3 regions of the Rossellomorea sp. KS-H15a genome follow, and region 1 is predicted to be linked to each of the others. Evidence: riboswitches for the same ligand, from Rfam matches in the RefSeq annotation. Region 1 holds a riboswitch; each other region holds the start of a gene.
The links. A riboswitch is a leader RNA that binds a small molecule or an ion and turns the genes downstream of it on or off. The one in region 1 is predicted to bind S-adenosylmethionine.
Positions count from the first base shown of each region.

Region 2: another riboswitch for S-adenosylmethionine. It lies ahead of mtnK (S-methyl-5-thioribose kinase); the one in region 1 lies ahead of M1J35_RS22160 (homoserine dehydrogenase).
Region 3: another riboswitch for S-adenosylmethionine. It lies ahead of mmuP (S-methylmethionine permease); the one in region 1 lies ahead of M1J35_RS22160 (homoserine dehydrogenase).

Region 1 is NZ_CP096886.1:4,300,742-4,306,512, reverse strand. Features, by position in the region: gene M1J35_RS22175 (helix-turn-helix domain-containing protein) at 387-1,598, shown strand; gene M1J35_RS22170 (hypothetical protein) at 1,627-1,887, shown strand; gene M1J35_RS22165 (DUF2254 domain-containing protein) at 1,934-3,274, opposite strand; SAM riboswitch class I at 3,576-3,686, shown strand; gene M1J35_RS22160 (homoserine dehydrogenase) at 3,819-5,066, shown strand; gene M1J35_RS22155 (aspartate kinase) at 5,115-5,771, shown strand, end outside.
Region 2 is NZ_CP096886.1:2,154,202-2,159,972, forward strand. Features, by position in the region: gene M1J35_RS11040 (PAS domain S-box protein) at 1-364, shown strand, start outside; gene M1J35_RS11045 (methylated-DNA--[protein]-cysteine S-methyltransferase) at 379-834, shown strand; gene M1J35_RS11050 (DUF2087 domain-containing protein) at 993-1,586, shown strand; gene mtnA (S-methyl-5-thioribose-1-phosphate isomerase) at 1,628-2,680, opposite strand; gene mtnK (S-methyl-5-thioribose kinase) at 2,696-3,880, opposite strand; SAM riboswitch class I at 3,997-4,152, opposite strand; gene M1J35_RS11065 (carbon-nitrogen family hydrolase) at 4,248-5,030, opposite strand; gene M1J35_RS11070 (pyridoxal phosphate-dependent aminotransferase) at 5,152-5,771, shown strand, end outside.
Region 3 is NZ_CP096886.1:1,591,169-1,596,939, reverse strand. Features, by position in the region: gene M1J35_RS08220 (Gfo/Idh/MocA family protein) at 1-387, shown strand, start outside; gene mmuM (homocysteine S-methyltransferase) at 541-1,491, opposite strand; gene mmuP (S-methylmethionine permease) at 1,460-2,872, opposite strand; SAM riboswitch class I at 2,965-3,071, opposite strand; gene nei (endonuclease VIII) at 3,209-4,033, shown strand; gene M1J35_RS08200 (ABC transporter permease) at 4,104-5,771, opposite strand, start outside.

The sequences.
Region 1 (5,771 bases):
ACATAGGCGTCGTTTTTTTATTTATAAAAGGCGATAGGAATCAAAACACTTTTTCAACATAACAACCATGACAATCTCATGTTGGGAAAAAAGAATAGGTTAAAAGACCTGGGTATTTATTCAGTGAACGGTCGTTTTGTTGACAAAAGATTCGGTATGAAAGAATGCAAGGCGGAAATTTTTTTGTGTGGACCGGAAATGCGAGAATGAATGTAGGTATAAAGTCACTGCCTGCTGGTTCTTATGCCTGTAGAAAACCCCAATTTCATCCCGATTATTTATTAGTATAATATTAGTAGAACGTATATCGCTATAAAAAAAGATAAAGCGATAGGCCAGTTATTGAGACGGAAGCTTTTCTACTAATTCACCACGGGGGGTAAATAATGAATATTGGGGCATTTATTAAATACTATCGGATCTATAAAGGTATGACTCAGAAGCAAGTGGGGGAAGGGATTTGTACTCCAGGCCATATTAGTAAAATTGAAAGTGGGCATTTACAAATTACGAAAGATAAAATCGATCTGTTCAATCAACGATTACATATCAATATTGAGAAAGAGTTAAAAACATATAAAAAATTACAATTAGATTTAGAATTGTGGCATGATGTCATGATCAAGCAGGTAAAGGGGAAGGTCGAGTTATTGAAGGAGACCATTGAACAAAATCCGTTAATCCAGATCGAAACCTTGAACGGTACATATAAGATATTGAAAGCAAGATACTTTATGATGAAGGGTATGCTTAAGGATGCTGGATTCTATTTAAGTCAGTTCTCTAATAAGCGTCTATCCTTTCATATGTCCGATTATGACTTTCAGCTGTACTATCATATAAAGGGGATGTACGAGCTTGAGAAAGGGAATCCCCAATCTGCGATTATGTTTTTGGGGAGAATAGACCGGGATATCTACTCCAATCCTGAATCATACTTTCATCTGTCCATTGGCTATCATGAATTAGGGCAGTATGACAGGTCTTTGCGATATAGTCAGCAGGCCTTGAATTATTTCAAAGAAACATTTAATTTTACAAGATGTATTGATGCCGCTACGATTCAGTTGATTGCGGAAAGCAAAAATGGTGAGGAAGTTCTCGAGTCAATAGTAGAGAAATATGATGAGTTGATTCAGCATTGTGATAATCTGCATGATCACGGAAGAAAAGCCATTCTTTATCTGAATTTAGGTGGGTTGTATCGGGACTTGATGCAGGATAGAAAAGCACGGGATGCCTATCAGGTCGCTTATGGATTATTGAAACATGAGTCACCCACAGAAGACTATGTCAGAATTCTTTTTGGCTATATTGAGAGTTCCATGGATGTAGAGGGGCCGGTACTTGAAAAATGGGAAACGTTAATAGAGGAAGGACTCCGTTATGCAACCGCCAATAAAGATTCCTGCAAAGAGTGTCTATTTACGATGCTTGGTATCAGGGTTCATGAAGGGGAAGAAGCATATTATCAATATATGGAGAATGTCATCATCCCATTGTTGAAGGAAGAAGGGCAATACTCCGAGTGTAATTACTATATTCAAAAGCTCTACAATGGGAAAATGGTTAAAGAAAAAGAATGCGTTAACAGCTAATCACAATACCCTGTAAAGGAGAGATAGGATGGAAAACCCGGATCGATTAATTTCGTCATTCGATGAGGTGGCCTTAAGTGATTATAAAATGCCGATCATCTGTATCTATCAGAGTCCGAAAGATTATCAAGGCATGTTTGTAGCAAGACTATTCGATGTGAACCAGCCGACCCATAACATTTTGATGAGACCAACTTTAGAAGCGGTCAGAAGTGAAATCCCTGAAAGATTCTCCGTTGTACCGAAAGCTCAAGGGGAAGATGACAGCATTGTCGAAACGTGGATATGACTCTCGTAAAGAAGCTTCATTTCTCTCTGAGAGAAATGAAGCTTCTTTACGTATTTTTGTTTGCGTTCGGATAGAATTTATCTTCGATTTCTTTATATTCCCTGAAGTGGCCGGTGAGGCGTGCAAGCTTATGAACCTCTTGAAGAAGAAAGGTTTTATCTAATTCGTAAATGACCTCCCTTTCGATATGATCGATGGTGTTGCAGGCGAATTCCCAAAGATCTTTGTGCTTCGAAGGCTGGATGGATTCGGCTAAAAGTGCCAGTGCACGTACGATTTCGGTTATGATTAAGTGATTGTTTTTCGCATAGTGTCGAATATAACCAAATCCACGATAGAGATAATAATCAAATGGTTCCGATTGGAGGATGACCCGTATCCTTTCATCTTGGTCGATTAAATAGGGTGTGAAGGATAATTGATCCTCCACCGTCAGCATCAGATCGGCCATCTGGTCGATCGTGTTCGAAGCCGTTTTGGGATCGTCATTCCCCAGGGATTTAATCGCCACCTCTGCGAGTTTGTGGATCCCCATCTGCAGGTCTTGGATTTCTGTCTCTTTATGACCCATTTCAATGAATTGCAGGTATGAATCAGTGAAGATATTGTCTGTCTTCGGCCCCCATAAGCTCAGAACTTCATTCCCGGCAAGTACATAATCGCCCACTTTATAATGAAGCTGTAGGACAAAATTCTCTTTCTGTGCGAGTTGAATCATTCCCTGGAAATCTACTAATTGAATATAGCCGGAGTGTTTAGCCTTCACATGAAGAATGTTATTTTTCTCTTCCTCCATGATGTCCCCATCTTCAGTGGTGCGATGTGCTTCTAAATCTTTCTTCAGTGTCTGGTGGATCATCACTTCAGAAACTTGTTTCATATTGTACGTGATATTATGGACCTGCATCCAGGTAGACGCATGGTTGATGAAGAAGATGAAGGTGATGGCTGATAGAAAGGCAAGGCAGATCGTCATCATGGGTGCAGCGACAAACATCTCCTTCTTTGAACTGCCGATAAACAAAAAGAGAAGGAGGACATAAACAAAACTGCCATTAAATATACCGAGGGCGTGCTGCGTCTGCCTGTCCGATATGAAATCCAAGAGCATCCTTGGCGAAAATTGTCCACTGAACGTCGTCAACACGACTAAGAGGGAGTTAAGCGTGAAGGCACTGAGCGTCAAAACGCCACCAATGAGGGTGCTCACAAGGATTCGGGTGACAGAGGCATCCATGCTTAATAGATCAAACGTATACTGTGAGATTTCCAATGAGAGATCCAAGTATAGGGTAATGGCTACCAGCAGTACGGCAAGACATATGTACAAGAAAGGCATATACCATATGGTCAGCCGGATTTCATGCATGCGTTGACGTTTGGACATGAGCAAATATTTTCTGATGGAAAGGGGGAGCATTTTTTTAAACATGTTTGAAACGGTTCCTTTCTAGTAAATGGATATGGATTAGTTTTCCCTGCCAGTGTAGGTTAAAACCTGAATTTCAAAAATAGATTCATAGAGGGTGGATGTTTCAAAGGAAATCACAGTAAACCCATGTGAAATTAGGTGTCTGACAAATTAGAAAGAATTTTTTAAAAATACCGAAAATGGTATTGACGGAGGAATGAATCACCTATATAATCCAATTCATACTCAAATATCAAGTGAAAACGTAACGTTATATCTCTTATCAAGAGCGGCGGAGGGATAGGCCCGATGAAGCCCGGCAACCTGCAGGATCAGTCTGTAAAGGTGCCAATTCCTACAGATTCCATGTGAATCTGGAAGATAAGGGGAGGAGCATACACACTAAGCCCTCTTCTTACAAGAAGAGGGCTTTTCTTTATACCCTCATTCTTTCCACCATGCCCGGTGGATCTTCAGAAAGAAGCAATGCGATACAAACGACAAAAAGGAGGCTAAAAAGATGTCAGCGATAAATGTGGCGATACTGGGCTTTGGAACTGTCGGTCAAGGGGTTTGTGAAGCCATTGATACTCACCAGGACAGGTTGAAGGAAACACTCGGGAAAGAGGTGAAGGTGAGGGCGATTCTCATCAAGGACCCGGTTAAACAAAGGGAAATTGATCCGTCCATTAAGGTTACGACAGAATTCAAGGACATTCTCGACATACCGGATCTTCATGTGATTTTTGAAGCGATTGTAGGAGAAGAACCGGGATACACGTATTTATCGAAAGCGGTGGAGAAGGGAATTCACATCGTCACGGCCAATAAAGTCATGTTTGCTAAATTCGGCCCCAGCCTTATGGAGAAAGCAAAACGTCACACTGTATCCGTTGGTTTCGAAGCGACAACAGCCGGAGGGATCCCGGTCATCGGCACGATCCGCCAGCTCCTGAAGGTAAATGAAATCAAAAGCATCCAAGGCATATTGAATGGGACTTCCAACTTCATTTTGTCCCAAATGAGAAAAAAGGGTCTTTCCTTTGAGACCGCTCTAAAGCAGTCCCAGGAAAAGGGGTACGCAGAGGCGGATCCGACGAGCGACATCGAAGGATATGATGCCTTTTATAAATTGCTGATTTTGAGTCAGACCGCTTTTGGCAGACAGCCGGATTGGAAGGATATCAGACGCAGGGGGATCACACACTTGACGGCAGAATGGCTGCAGGCAGCCGAGTCCTTCCGATTGCGCTTTAAACACGTAGGTTCATTGGAACGTGACGGATTCAATCGGATCAAAGGTGAAGTAGAGCCGGTCCTCGTCCACGACACCCATCCTTTCTACGGGGTGGAGGATGTGGAAAATGCGATTTCATTAAAAGGGAGTCTCGTAGGAAGAATCACACTACTTGGGCCAGGCGCCGGTAAATGTCCGACAGGAAGTGCCATGGTGGAGGACTTTCTTTCACTGATTCAAGGGAAATACACGGCATCTCCTGAAAGTGCAGTACACAATGGAGAGGTTCTGGAAGATAGCACAGGCCAATGGGTCTTACGTGTTCCTGCAAATGAAGACTATCAAAGGTGGATTCCGTTGTTCACACTGAAAGACCGCATTCAGCTTGGCGATTTCCTGTATGTCTTTGTAGAAGGCAGGAAAGAGGACATAGAATCAGTTCTTACATCACAGGAACAGATCCAGGCAGTGTCCATCCTGGACGAAATCCCACTTGAAAATGCAGTGAAAGAAGGGATTGCGGTTTCCTGACGATTTTATTAAAAAAGCAACAGATCTGATAGAAAGTAGGGGGATCACTTGAGTATCGTCGTTCAGAAATTTGGTGGAACCTCTGTAGGTTCTGCGGATCGAATTAAACGGGTAGCAGGTTATGCGTTGAAGGAAAAGGAGAAAGGGCATGACGTGGTGGTGGTTGTATCGGCCATGGATAAAACGACGGACGCCCTTGTAAAGCTTGCGGGAGAATTGTCTGATGTTCCCCGGAAAAGGGAAATGGATATGCTCCTTTCAACAGGGGAACAGGTCACGATTTCCCTTCTGACAATGGCCCTCCAGCATAAAGGGGCGGAGGCAGTATCCCTGACCGGCAGGCAGGCTGGGATCCGGACAGACGCGGTGTTCGGCAATGCCAAGATCACTTCCATAGAAACAGGGAGAATCAAAGGGGAATTATCAGCCGGACGGATTGTGGTGGTCGCTGGTTTCCAAGGAGTTACAGAGGATGGTGAGCTCACTACGCTTGGAAGGGGTGGTTCAGATACAACCGCAGCTGCCCTTGCTTCCGCACTGAAAGCGGATCGATGTGACATTTACACGGATGTGGACGGGGTGTATACCTCAGATCCGAGAGTGGTCCCACGGGCTGCTAAAATCGACGGTTTATCGTATAATGACATGCTCCGTTTTGCCACGATGGGAGCCAATGTCCTGCACCCTAGAGCGATTAAGCACGCA
Region 2 (5,771 bases), 2.1 Mb from region 1:
GTATGAGGAAAGGTATCAGGAAGACCTCCCGACCATAGTAGCTGAACCCAATCAGTTAAAACAGGTATTCATCAATGTCATTAAGAATGCAATTGAAGTCATGTCGGATGGAGGGGTGATTTCCATCAGCATCGGGGAGACCGAGGACGGGTTGATTCATATCGAAATTAAAGACCAGGGAGGCGGAATCTCAAAGGATAAAATCAAGAAGCTCGGCGAACCTTTTTATACAACAAAAGAAAGAGGGACTGGACTTGGGCTTATGGTAAGCTTTAAGATTATTAAAGAACATAAAGGCAGCGTCCAGGTTGAAAGCATCGTTGGAGAAGGAACCGTTTTCCATATCTATCTGCCTAAATCATAAAGGAGTCCTGTAATATGACCATTCATACGATTGTAATCGACAGCCCCATCGGGAATCTAAAGCTTACGGCCGATTCGACTCAATTGCTTTCTGTGCAGTTCGTGGAGGAAGAAGCGTCCATCGAAACGGATCATCCCATTTTGATTAGAGCAAAGGAACAGATACTGGAGTTTTTTAAGGGTGATAGAAGAGCATTTGATCTTCCTTTGAAAATCGAAGGGACCGAGTTCCAAAAAGAAGTATGGAATATCCTCAAGGAAATACCCTATGGCGAAACCTGGTCGTATCAGGATGTAGCACAAGCCATTCAAAGACCGAAAGCAGTCCGGGCTGTGGGGCAGGCGAATAAAGCCAACCGTTTTCCCGTCATCATCCCTTGCCACCGTGTCATTGGGAAAAATAAGACACTCACCGGTTATGCAGGAAAGCAGATAGACAAAAAAGAAACGTTACTCTCATTAGAACAATAACAGGAACAGGCATTTTCCATGTGGAGAATGCCTGTTTTTGGTTTTGGCGACACGAAACGGTCATGCAGGGGAAAATTCTGAAAATAACAGTTGATGATTTGTTCTATTTAGATTATCATCTAATTAGATGATAATCTAAATAGGTAGGAGGTGGAACGGTGCAATTAAGCAAACAGATCGCGTTTCATAAAACGATGGGGGACGCGACCCGCATCAAGATCGTTTATTTATTGGCAGAAGAGAGTTTGCACGTGGGGGCCATAGCAGGAAAGCTTGGACTTACTGCGCCAACGATCTCCCATCATTTGACGAAACTGAAAGAGTGCAACCTTGTTTATTCACGGAAAGAGAAGAACACGGTTTACTACCATTTGAATAAAAAAGTATTAAGTCATCACGGGGACGTTCTGCACAGGTTTGCTCAAGAAGAGAAAGGGGACAGGACAATGTCAGAGAAGTTAGTGAAGGAAAAACAGAAGGTGAAGAACAATTTTCTGGAGAAAAATGGACGGATCAAAAGTATTCCCGCCCAACAAAAGAAAAAACTATTCATTCTTGAACACCTCGTGGAAGGTCTGAAGGTGGGGGAAAAGTATAAGGAAAAAGAGCTGAATGAGTACATTCTACAATTCCATGAAGATTTCGCCACCTTGAGGAGAGAGTTCATCATCCATCAGTTCATGTATCGGGAAAACGGCATTTATGAGGTGAATCCGAAGGAAATGTGGGCATCTACAAAACTAGCAGAATGAAAAATGAAAGAGAAGGGTGAATTCCTTCTCTTTCAATCTATTTATGCCTGATTTATAATCCGTTGAATGCTTTCTTGAAAACGTGGATACAGCACACCTTTTTCGGTGATGATGCCGGTAATCAATTCATGGGAAGTCACATCAAAAGCGGGATTATAAACATGAATGTTTTCGGGTGCGATCATAGAGCCACCCATCATCGTGATTTCGTCTGGCCCTCTTTCTTCAATCGGGATATCGTCACCTGTTCTCGAGGTGAGATCGAATGTAGAAGAAGGAGCAGCCACGTAGAATGGTATATTGTAATGATGGCATAGGATTGCAAGCATGGACGTACCGATTTTGTTCGCGGTATCCCCGTTCGCAGAAATCCGGTCGGCTCCGACAATCACAGCTTCCACACCTTTCTCCTTTATTGTATGAGCGGCCATGCTGTCAGTAATGAGGGTCACGTCGACTCCTGATTGCTGAAGCTCCCAGGCAGTGAGTCGGGCGCCCTGAAGGACAGGGCGTGTCTCACAGGCGAATACTTGGAACCCTATTCCCCTTTCCCTGCCTAGGTGAAAGGGGGCAAGTGCCGTTCCATATTTACCCGTGGCAATGGATCCCGCATTACAGATGGTCATGATCTTCCTCTTGTCATCCAATGCATCCAATGCGTGTTCACCGATCATCCTGCATATTTCCTCATCCTCCGTATGGATCTGAATGGCAGAATGAAGCAGATTGGTCTTGGCTTCATTCACGGATTGTGCATGGGCAAGAACTTGTTCCAACCGATTCAATGCCCAGAACAGATTGACTGCCGTCGGCCTTGAATCAGCGAGGTATTCTTTATCCTTCCTGAAAAGGTGATTGAATTCTGTCAGATTGTCTGTTTCATAATGAGAAGCAGCATGTGCCAATCCATAGGCGGCTGTGATCCCGATCGCCGGGGCGCCTCGCACTTTAAGCGAAACGATGGCTTCATAATAGTCTGTAATGTCCGTTAGCGTCAAATATTCCACAGTGTTCGGCAGCTTTTGTTGATTAAGAATCAGTAAATGATCTTCATGCCACTCGAGTGAAGTTGGAATGGTCGGTGTATGTGTCATGAGTATCTCCTTTAATTATTCAGAATGTGACCGTACTAAAGTCAGAAGCTCTTCAATGGAAAGAATGTGTTTCCGATTTACAATCAATTTCTTTCCGAGGTTGAGGCATGCTCGTTTTGCCTTTAATCTTTGTTCTTTATCTTCGATGCTCTCGAGGTCTTCCACATGTGCAAGACCGATTGTCCTTCTTATACACTCGCATCCTGCAAAACCGATGCTGTCCTGAAAACTCTTCTCCAATACATACTCAAGGTACCCATTCACCTTCGTATAGGCGTCACCACTTTCCTTCCAATGTCTGGAGAAAGTAGCAGAGAAGACGTTCCAAGTATTTTCGATATGGTGGAGGATGAATTCCTTTTCACCTGGATTCGCGATCACTTGGAAAATAAGATTGGCAATAAACTGACCGATATCGAAACCGATCGGCCCATAAAAAGCAAATTCCGGGTCAATGACTTTGGTGTGTTCGTCATCCACAAAGATGCTGCCTGTATGGAGATCTCCATGAAGCAGGGCTTCCCCTTCGGTAAGGAAGCTTTTTTTAAGTTTTGCGACCTCGAGTTTTACAGTGAAATCATCCCATAATTGCTGGACATCCCCGGATAATTCCTCCTCAAACTCATTCGTTTCACTGTTGAAAAAAGGATCCGTGAATACTAGGTCCTCCGTGATTTTGCATAGCTCAGGATTAGAAAATTCTTTCACATATTCTTTTTTCTTAAATGGATGAAGGGCATAATCAGAGGTGAAGTACAGTGTATTTGCAAGAAATGTACCAATGTCGTCTGATAGCTTTGGATACTTATTCCCATTGAGCAGGCCGGTACGTGCGATGGTGAGGTTGCTTAAATCCTCCATCACTGTGACGGCAAGGGATGGATCAGAATGATACACTTCCGGTACGAGATCGCCTACAAATGACCGCTGAAGGTGTAAGGCACCCGCTTCAATCCTTGCCCTTTCGATCGTAAGTGGCCAGCTTTCACCTACAACCTTTGCATAGGGGAGGGCTTGCTTGATGATGATTCCTTTACCTGAATTCCTTTCAACTACATGAAAAACGAGATTAAGGTTCCCATCCCCGATTTCTTCACAAGTTAAAAGTGAACCGTCTTCAAATATTCCTACATTCACGGCTATAGCGATGGCCGACTGTTCCGTTAGTGGTTGGTACGTATTGAGCTTAGTGATTGCCATTTTCGTTCCTCCTTTTAGTGCACCTTATGAAAAATGGGTGTTAGGGAGGCTTTTCCGCAGCATAAGAAAAGCCTCTTTCCATGTTCGAAAGAGGCTTGAAGAGTCATCTTCTTCGCCTCTTATCTCCCAGAAAGATGATCTTTCTGTTGGAATTAGCACCGTGCCTTACTGGATTGATCATCCGGCGCATACAGCGCCCCGTTTTACAACGGTATTATGGTCGGTTGCTGGGCTTCATAGGGCCAAATCCCTCAGCCAGCTCTTGATAAGAGTTGCGTATGTCCTATTTAATTAAAATTCTGAATGTTCATTTGAATTGAATGGTACCATTGAAGTATTTTCCATGTCAACGGTTTTTTAATATCTTCTAATAAAAATTTGGTCTCCGGTCTTGAAAGATCGGAATTTGTTTACGGACCTTTTCTACTTCCTGCAAATTGATTTCAGCAGTGACCAACTGTTCACTTTGGGTTCCTTTTGCAAGGATTTCCCCCCATGGATTGATGATAAGGGAGGAGCCGCCAAATTCATTGTCAGGGTCACTCCCCACACGGTTGCATGCAATCACAAAGCATTGATTTTCAATCGCACGTGCCCTTAAGAGGGTCTCCCAGTGATCCATTCTGGCAGCCGGCCATTCAGCCACCACAAAGACAATCTTCGCTCCCATCATGACATGTTTCCTGAACCATTCAGGGAAACGGATGTCGTAACATATGAGTCCTGCCATCATCGTATCATCAAGAGAGAACGCCCCGTCTTCCTCTCCGGGAAGTAGGTAATGATGTTCATTCATTAGTTTGAATAAGTGAAGCTTTGAATACCGTTTCACCAACTCGCCATATGCATCAGCCACCAATAGTGTATTTCTAACTCCATCTGTTGATTTATTGGCAACAGAGCCTCCTATGATGTGAATGGAATATTTTTTTGACAGGGAAGTCAGGAAGGAGGAAGAATCTTCGGCTCCCTCATCTGCGATCTCATCTATCCGTGTAAGATCATAACCTGTCGTCCAGAGTTCAGGAAGAACGACGACACCGCATCCCTCCTCCTTTGCTTTTTTGACCCACTGTTCCACTCTCATCTTGTTTTCTTCAGGATTCCCAAACACAATATCCATCTGGGCGAGACCCACCTTTTGAATCATTACCTTCACCTCGGTATGTACTTTTTGTCATTTATTCCTTTACATTCTTTATGTTCCGTTATATCATTTGTGACTAGAATTTGAAAGTAATTAATTTTCAAAAAAATGAGTGGGTGAATGTATGAAACACTTTGAAAAAGCAAAACGCTTGGAATCATTACCTGAACAATTTTTCGCTTCCCTTGCAGGAACTGTGAATGCTGTTGTGAATGAGGGGCATGATGTCATTAATTTGGGACAGGGAAATCCAGATCAGCCGACCCCTCCACATATTGTGGAAAAACTAACAGAAGCGGCTCAATCTCCTTCTAACCATAAATATCCTCCATTTCGTGGTTTATCGAGCTTTAAGGAGGCGATTGCAGCTTTCTATTTGCGGGAATACGGTGTGGAGATAGATCCCGAAACCGAAGTAGCGGTTCTCTTTGGAGGAAAAGCAGGTTTGGTGGAGATCCCTCAATGTTTATTGAACCCCGGGGATGGAGTATTTGTCCCGGATCCAGGTTATCCGGATTATGTATCGGGGGTCGCATTGGCAGAAGCCAGTATGATCAAGATGCCGTTGAAAGAGGAGAATGGGTTTCTTCCGGACTATCGTGTCCATTCCCGTGAAGAATGGGAAAGGGCGAAATTAATGTTCCTCAATTACCCCAATAATCCAACGGGTGCTACCGCCACAAAATCCTTTTTCGAGGACACGGTGGAACTTGCTTCAAAGCATGATATTTGTGTGGTGCACGA
Region 3 (5,771 bases), 1.7 Mb from region 1:
GATTCAACTGTAAAAGATGTAAAGGTTCAGTCATTGAAAAAAGGAGATCTCCTTCACCATCTCGTCATACAGCTCATCGGTGAAGACTGTACGGCAGTCGGCATCATGAATCGTGACGGAGGCGTGACGGAAGAAATCATCGAATACTCTGCAGGCCATCACAAATATGTCGTCAACAGCCTTGTTGAAACGACACATTATCATAACAAAGAAATGAGTGTTTCCTCCTTTGGGGATTGGGAACCCACGCTGTATAAACGGGGATTCTATGATTTGGTCGATCACTTCCTCGAATGTGTGGAAAAAGGGCAGGAACCGGACCCTTCCATCGAGGATTCTTTGATCACCCATGAGATTTGTGAAAGAATTGTGGGAATGGTCGACTAATTGAACGAAGGGGAGCCTTGCCATAGTGGGAGGGGCACGTAACCCACCCCCTATATCTCGCCAAAGAGAGGTTTTCTATTCAATAATAGTAGCCATAATCATGCAAAGGCCCAAGTGGTTCACCACTTGGGCCTTTGCATGTAAGCATATGGATTACCTCCACCTCTTCACCAACGCCTCAATATCCCCCGGATGTGTACGGCAGCAACCACCAATGATACGGGCTCCTGCTTCATACAAAACTACTGAATCCTCATCAAACGCACAATAGGCTTCCTCCCCATTCCACGTTTTAGTCTCAGCTTCGTACGTTTCACCTGAGTTGGGGTACACAATGATTGGCTTATCAGTATGCTTGTTTAGTACGCTCATCGCAAGCTTAGCCGCGGGAATCGGTGTACAATTCACACCAATCGCAGCGATTTGTTCATGATCATTGAACACACGCGCGCACTCTTCAATCCCCGTTCCATCACTTATCGTCTCTCCATCCTTTAATGAAAAAGACAGCCATGCCCAAGTTTCCGGAAATTCTTTTAAAAGCGAAGCGAGTACTTTTGCTTCCTGGAAAGATGGGATGGTTTCGAATGCCAGCACATCAGCACCCGCCTCCACTAATGCCTTGATTCTCGGATAATGGAAATCTGCTAAAAGTTGATCACTTACACCATAGTCCCCTACATATTCAGAGCCGTCAGCAAGGTATGCCCCGTAAGGTCCTACAGAACCGGCGACGATTGGTTTCGGACGATCCCAATTCACCTTCTTTTCCTTCCAAAATTCATCCCGAGCCTGTCTGGCAAGAGTAACTGTTTTCTTAATTAACTCCAGCGCTTCAGGTTTCTCTATTCCACGCTTCAGAAAACCATCCACCGATGCCTGGTAGCTGGCTGTAATCGCACAATCGGCTCCCGCACGGAAATAATCAGCATGAACCTTCTGAATCGCTTCCGGTTCTTCTAGGAGTACACGGGCTGACCAAAGGGGATCATTTAAATCACAGCCATGTGATTCCAGCTCTGTGGCTAATGCTCCATCCAAAATCATCAGGGAATGTGTTTGTAAAATCTCCTCAATGGGATTCAGCTTCAGTTGCTTCGACATGATCTGTACCTCTTTTCTTCACGTATTGTGTTAGATAATAACTTCCATAGCAAAGGGCGATAAACGGGATCCCGCAATAAAGGGCAATCCTCTGAGTGGGATCAAAGGCAATGCCGATACAGGAAGCGAGACAAAGCAGAAATGACGTAACGGGAACCAGTGGATAGAGCGGCGTCCGATAGGCCAGGTCTTTCACATCGTTTCCTTCCCTTATGTATTGTCTTCGAAATAGAAATTGGGCAGCACTGATGCTCATCCACACGATCACGACGGCAAGACCTGAGACCGAAACCAATACGATGTAGACCGTCCCCGGTGCAATGATGCTTGAAAGCAAGGACAGTCCCCCTCCAAGCATGCTACATACAATCGCATTAAGAGGGATCCCCCTATCAGTCAATTTGGCAAAAATCGGGGAGATCGTTTGCTTATCAGCCAGAGACCATAGCATTCTGGAGGAAGCATACAGACCTGAGTTTGCCGCTGATAAGATAGCCGTGATAATGACAAAATTCATGATATCTGCGGCAAAAGGAATTCCAATCCGTCCAAGCACTGCGACAAAAGGGCTTTCCAATACACCGGCTGACTGGCTCGGTAATAATGCAGATAATACGACAATCGTCCCTACATAAAAGAGAATCAATCTCACAAGCGTAGTGCGGATGGCTTTAGGAATCGATCTGGATGGATTCTCTGTTTCTCCCGCCGCTACTCCGATCAGTTCTGTTCCTGAAAAAGCAAAATTCACGGCAAGCATGGTCATCAAGATGGCAAATGCCCCGTTCGGAAATAACCCTGAATCGGTGATATTCGAGAAAAATGGAACGGGCTCTGAATGACCAAGGGGGATGAACCCGAAGATCGCCCCTGCCCCAATCACAATAAACCCCACAATCGCAATCACTTTCACTAAAGAAAACCAAAATTCAGATTCAGCAAAAAAACGCACCGACAATGCATTAAGGAAAAAAATCAACGCAGCGAAGACCGCGCTCCAAATCCACACACTAATCGAAGGGAACCAGCGCTGCATCATCAAGCCGGCCGCCGTGAACTCCGACCCCAATGCCACCGTCCATGTCAGCCAATATAACCAGCCCACTGTATAACCGGTCCCCGGACCAATGAATTTTGCAGCATAACTATGAAAGGATCCGGTCTCCGGCATATGGACAGATAGCTCGCCTAAACACAGCATCACGAGATACACCACCAGCGCACCGATTAAATATGCAAGGATGGTCCCAAATGGACCAGCCTGATGAATGGTATAACCCGAACTCAAGAAAAGCCCGGTTCCGATCACCCCTCCAAGACTCAGCATCACTAAATGCCGTGTCTTCATCTTTCTTTTGAAACTCTGTCCTGCGTTTTCCATACAAACACCCTTCCTTCTAAGTTAATTGAGGAATGAGTGAACAAACAAAAAACGCACCCTGAACGAGTGCGTCACCGACAAATAAAAGATTGCTCCTATCTATCAGGGTTTGAATCACCCGCTGGAATTAGCACAGTATCTTCGCAGACCTGTTGCTGAGGCTTCAAAGGGCCAGTCCCTCCACCTCTCTGGATAAGAAAATATTTTGATTTTTTAAAACTTTATCAATATATCGGAATAATGTCAATACCCTGAAACGGATGAATAGCCCAGCCCATCCAATGGTTACATTGAGGAATAAAAAGGGAACAACTAAGTAAAAAAGGAGAAACCGCCATGCCAGAAGGTCCAGAAATCAGAAGAGCTGCCGATAACGTTGAGCGTGCTCTTATAAATAAAACAGTGGAAGATGTTTATTTTGCTTTCCCTCATTTAGAAGACTACGAAGATCTGCTGAAGGGGTCTATCGTAAGAAGAGTCGATACGAAAGGAAAAGCCATGCTCATCCGCTTTGATAATGGATACACCATCTACTCCCACAATCAACTTTACGGAAAATGGTATATCAGAAACACCTACAATTATCCTAAAACAAATCGTCAGCTCCGATTAGCCCTACATAACGAGAAAAAATCCGCCCTTCTCTATAGTGCGTCGGATATCGAGGTTCTCAGGGACGAAGAGGTGCCATCTCACCCATTCATCTCAAAAGTCGGTCCAGACCTTTTAAGCGAAGAGGTATCCGTAGATGAGCTGGTCGGGCGGATGAAAGATAAAAGATTCCGAAACCGAAAATGGTCGATTTTATTGCTTGATCAAGGCTTTGTCGCCGGAATCGGTAATTATTTGCGATCTGAAGTTATGTTTGTTGCCGGCATACACCCTTCCCTAAGGCCTGTAGACTGTACGGAAGATCAATTAAACAAAGCTGCCCATGCCATCATGGATTTAGTAAAGCAATCGTATGAAACGGGGGGGATCACTAACGATCCCGTCCTTGCACAGAAACTGAAAGCCAAAGGTGTGAAGCGATCCCGCTATCGTCACTGGGTCTTTAACCGTGAAGGGGAATCTTGCTTCATCTGTGGAAGCGAAATCGAGAAGACGGTGGCCTCTTCAAGAAGGCTTTACCATTGTCCGGTTTGTCAGGGAATCGTATGATCGATAAAAGGGTCCGTGGCAATCTTAATGCCACGGACCCTTTTATCCGCTTAACGTCAAACCACAGTTTCTATTCCGTACTCCGGTTAATCGCTTCTTTCATTGAAATCCCTTTTAATTTCCGACGATTCAGCCACAGGGAAACATAATACGATAGGATCATGATGATGAAACTGATAATGACACTCATCCAATCCAACCTGACAGGAATCGTCACATTCATTTCTGAAGTGATGGAATTCATAAAGGCTGAAATCGAGAATATCGTCACGGGAATGCCTATCGCATACCCAAGGATGATAAACCAAATGTTATAGCCGATCATCATGTTCATGATCGACTTCTCCCGGTAGCCGATGACTTTCATGAGTGAAATTTTGAATGAATTTTCCTCGATTAATAATGAAATCAATATATAGATGATGATGACCGCAATGATGGCAGCAACAAGGGCAATCGCTACCACACCATAGTTCAACGGCTTGATCATTTCCTTGAAACCGTCAATCGTATCGGATGACTTTGTCATCGAGACAATCTGATCTTCCGGTAAGTGGAGTTCCTTGTTTGAATAAATTTCCATATAACTTCCCGAAGGATAATCATTTAATCGGTTGAATTCATCGAGTGGCATATAGATCATATTTCCAAGATAGGATTCAGCGATGTGATCAATGGTGAGAGTAAAGGATTTGTCCGTCAATTCATTTGTCACATGAATTGAATCCCCCTCTTGAATCCCCAATTTATCTGAAAGTGATTTATTCATGATCACTGAATCGAATGTCAGCCTTTCTCCGCTTCCGTCCTGCAATCGAATGGCTGTATTGTCCGGCTTCAGGCCAGTGATCATGACACTCTCCTCATCTGTCGTAAATGGTGCCACGGATCCCACCTGTCCCGATTCCGGCTCTATGGTCTGTGGAGCATTGAATAGATAGCTATACTCATAGTCATATACTTGCTGAAAATGATATGTCACCAGGTACTCCATCGAATTCTTGGTGACGAATCCGAACAACAATAATAATGTCGCAAACATCACACCTATGATTAAAAACAGTGCCCTGGGAAGGTTTCTCATGATTTCCCTGATCACGAATTTCCGGTGGAACGGCAGCTTCTTCATTTTAAACAACCGCTCAAGCCTTTTCACTTTGACCTTTCGTTCCCCACCTTTTATCAAACTCACCGGCGGGATCTTCAAGACACGGTGAACCAAGTAATAGGTAAACGGGATGAACAGCACAAGTGGCAGAAACATACTCACAAGTAAATAACCCACATGCAGTTTCACATCCAGTACAGGCAGATTATAATAAGCCGCGAAAGTGGAAAGCAATGGATGCAGGAATATCCAGCCAAAGAACGTACCGACCACGCTTCCTGTTGTGGCAAGAATTCCGGCATAAGAAAGATAATGACGGATAATTTCCCTTTTCCTGTAGCCGAGGGCATACAATGTACCGATCTGTACATATTCCTTCTTCATTAAGCGCCACAATAATATAAGAATGATCACCATACTAATGAATAAAATACCGATCGGAAGAAATTGTCCCATCTTTTTGACACCGGCAATATCCCCTTTGATGAAGGAAATGCGGTTATTATCTTTTTTATCCGTCCATTTAATGATCTGATTCGTTTGATTGATCCTCTTCTTCAGTTCTTCCGGAGAAGCATCCGGTAGACGGATACTATAGTAAATCCGGTGATTTTCCCACTTTGATAAAAC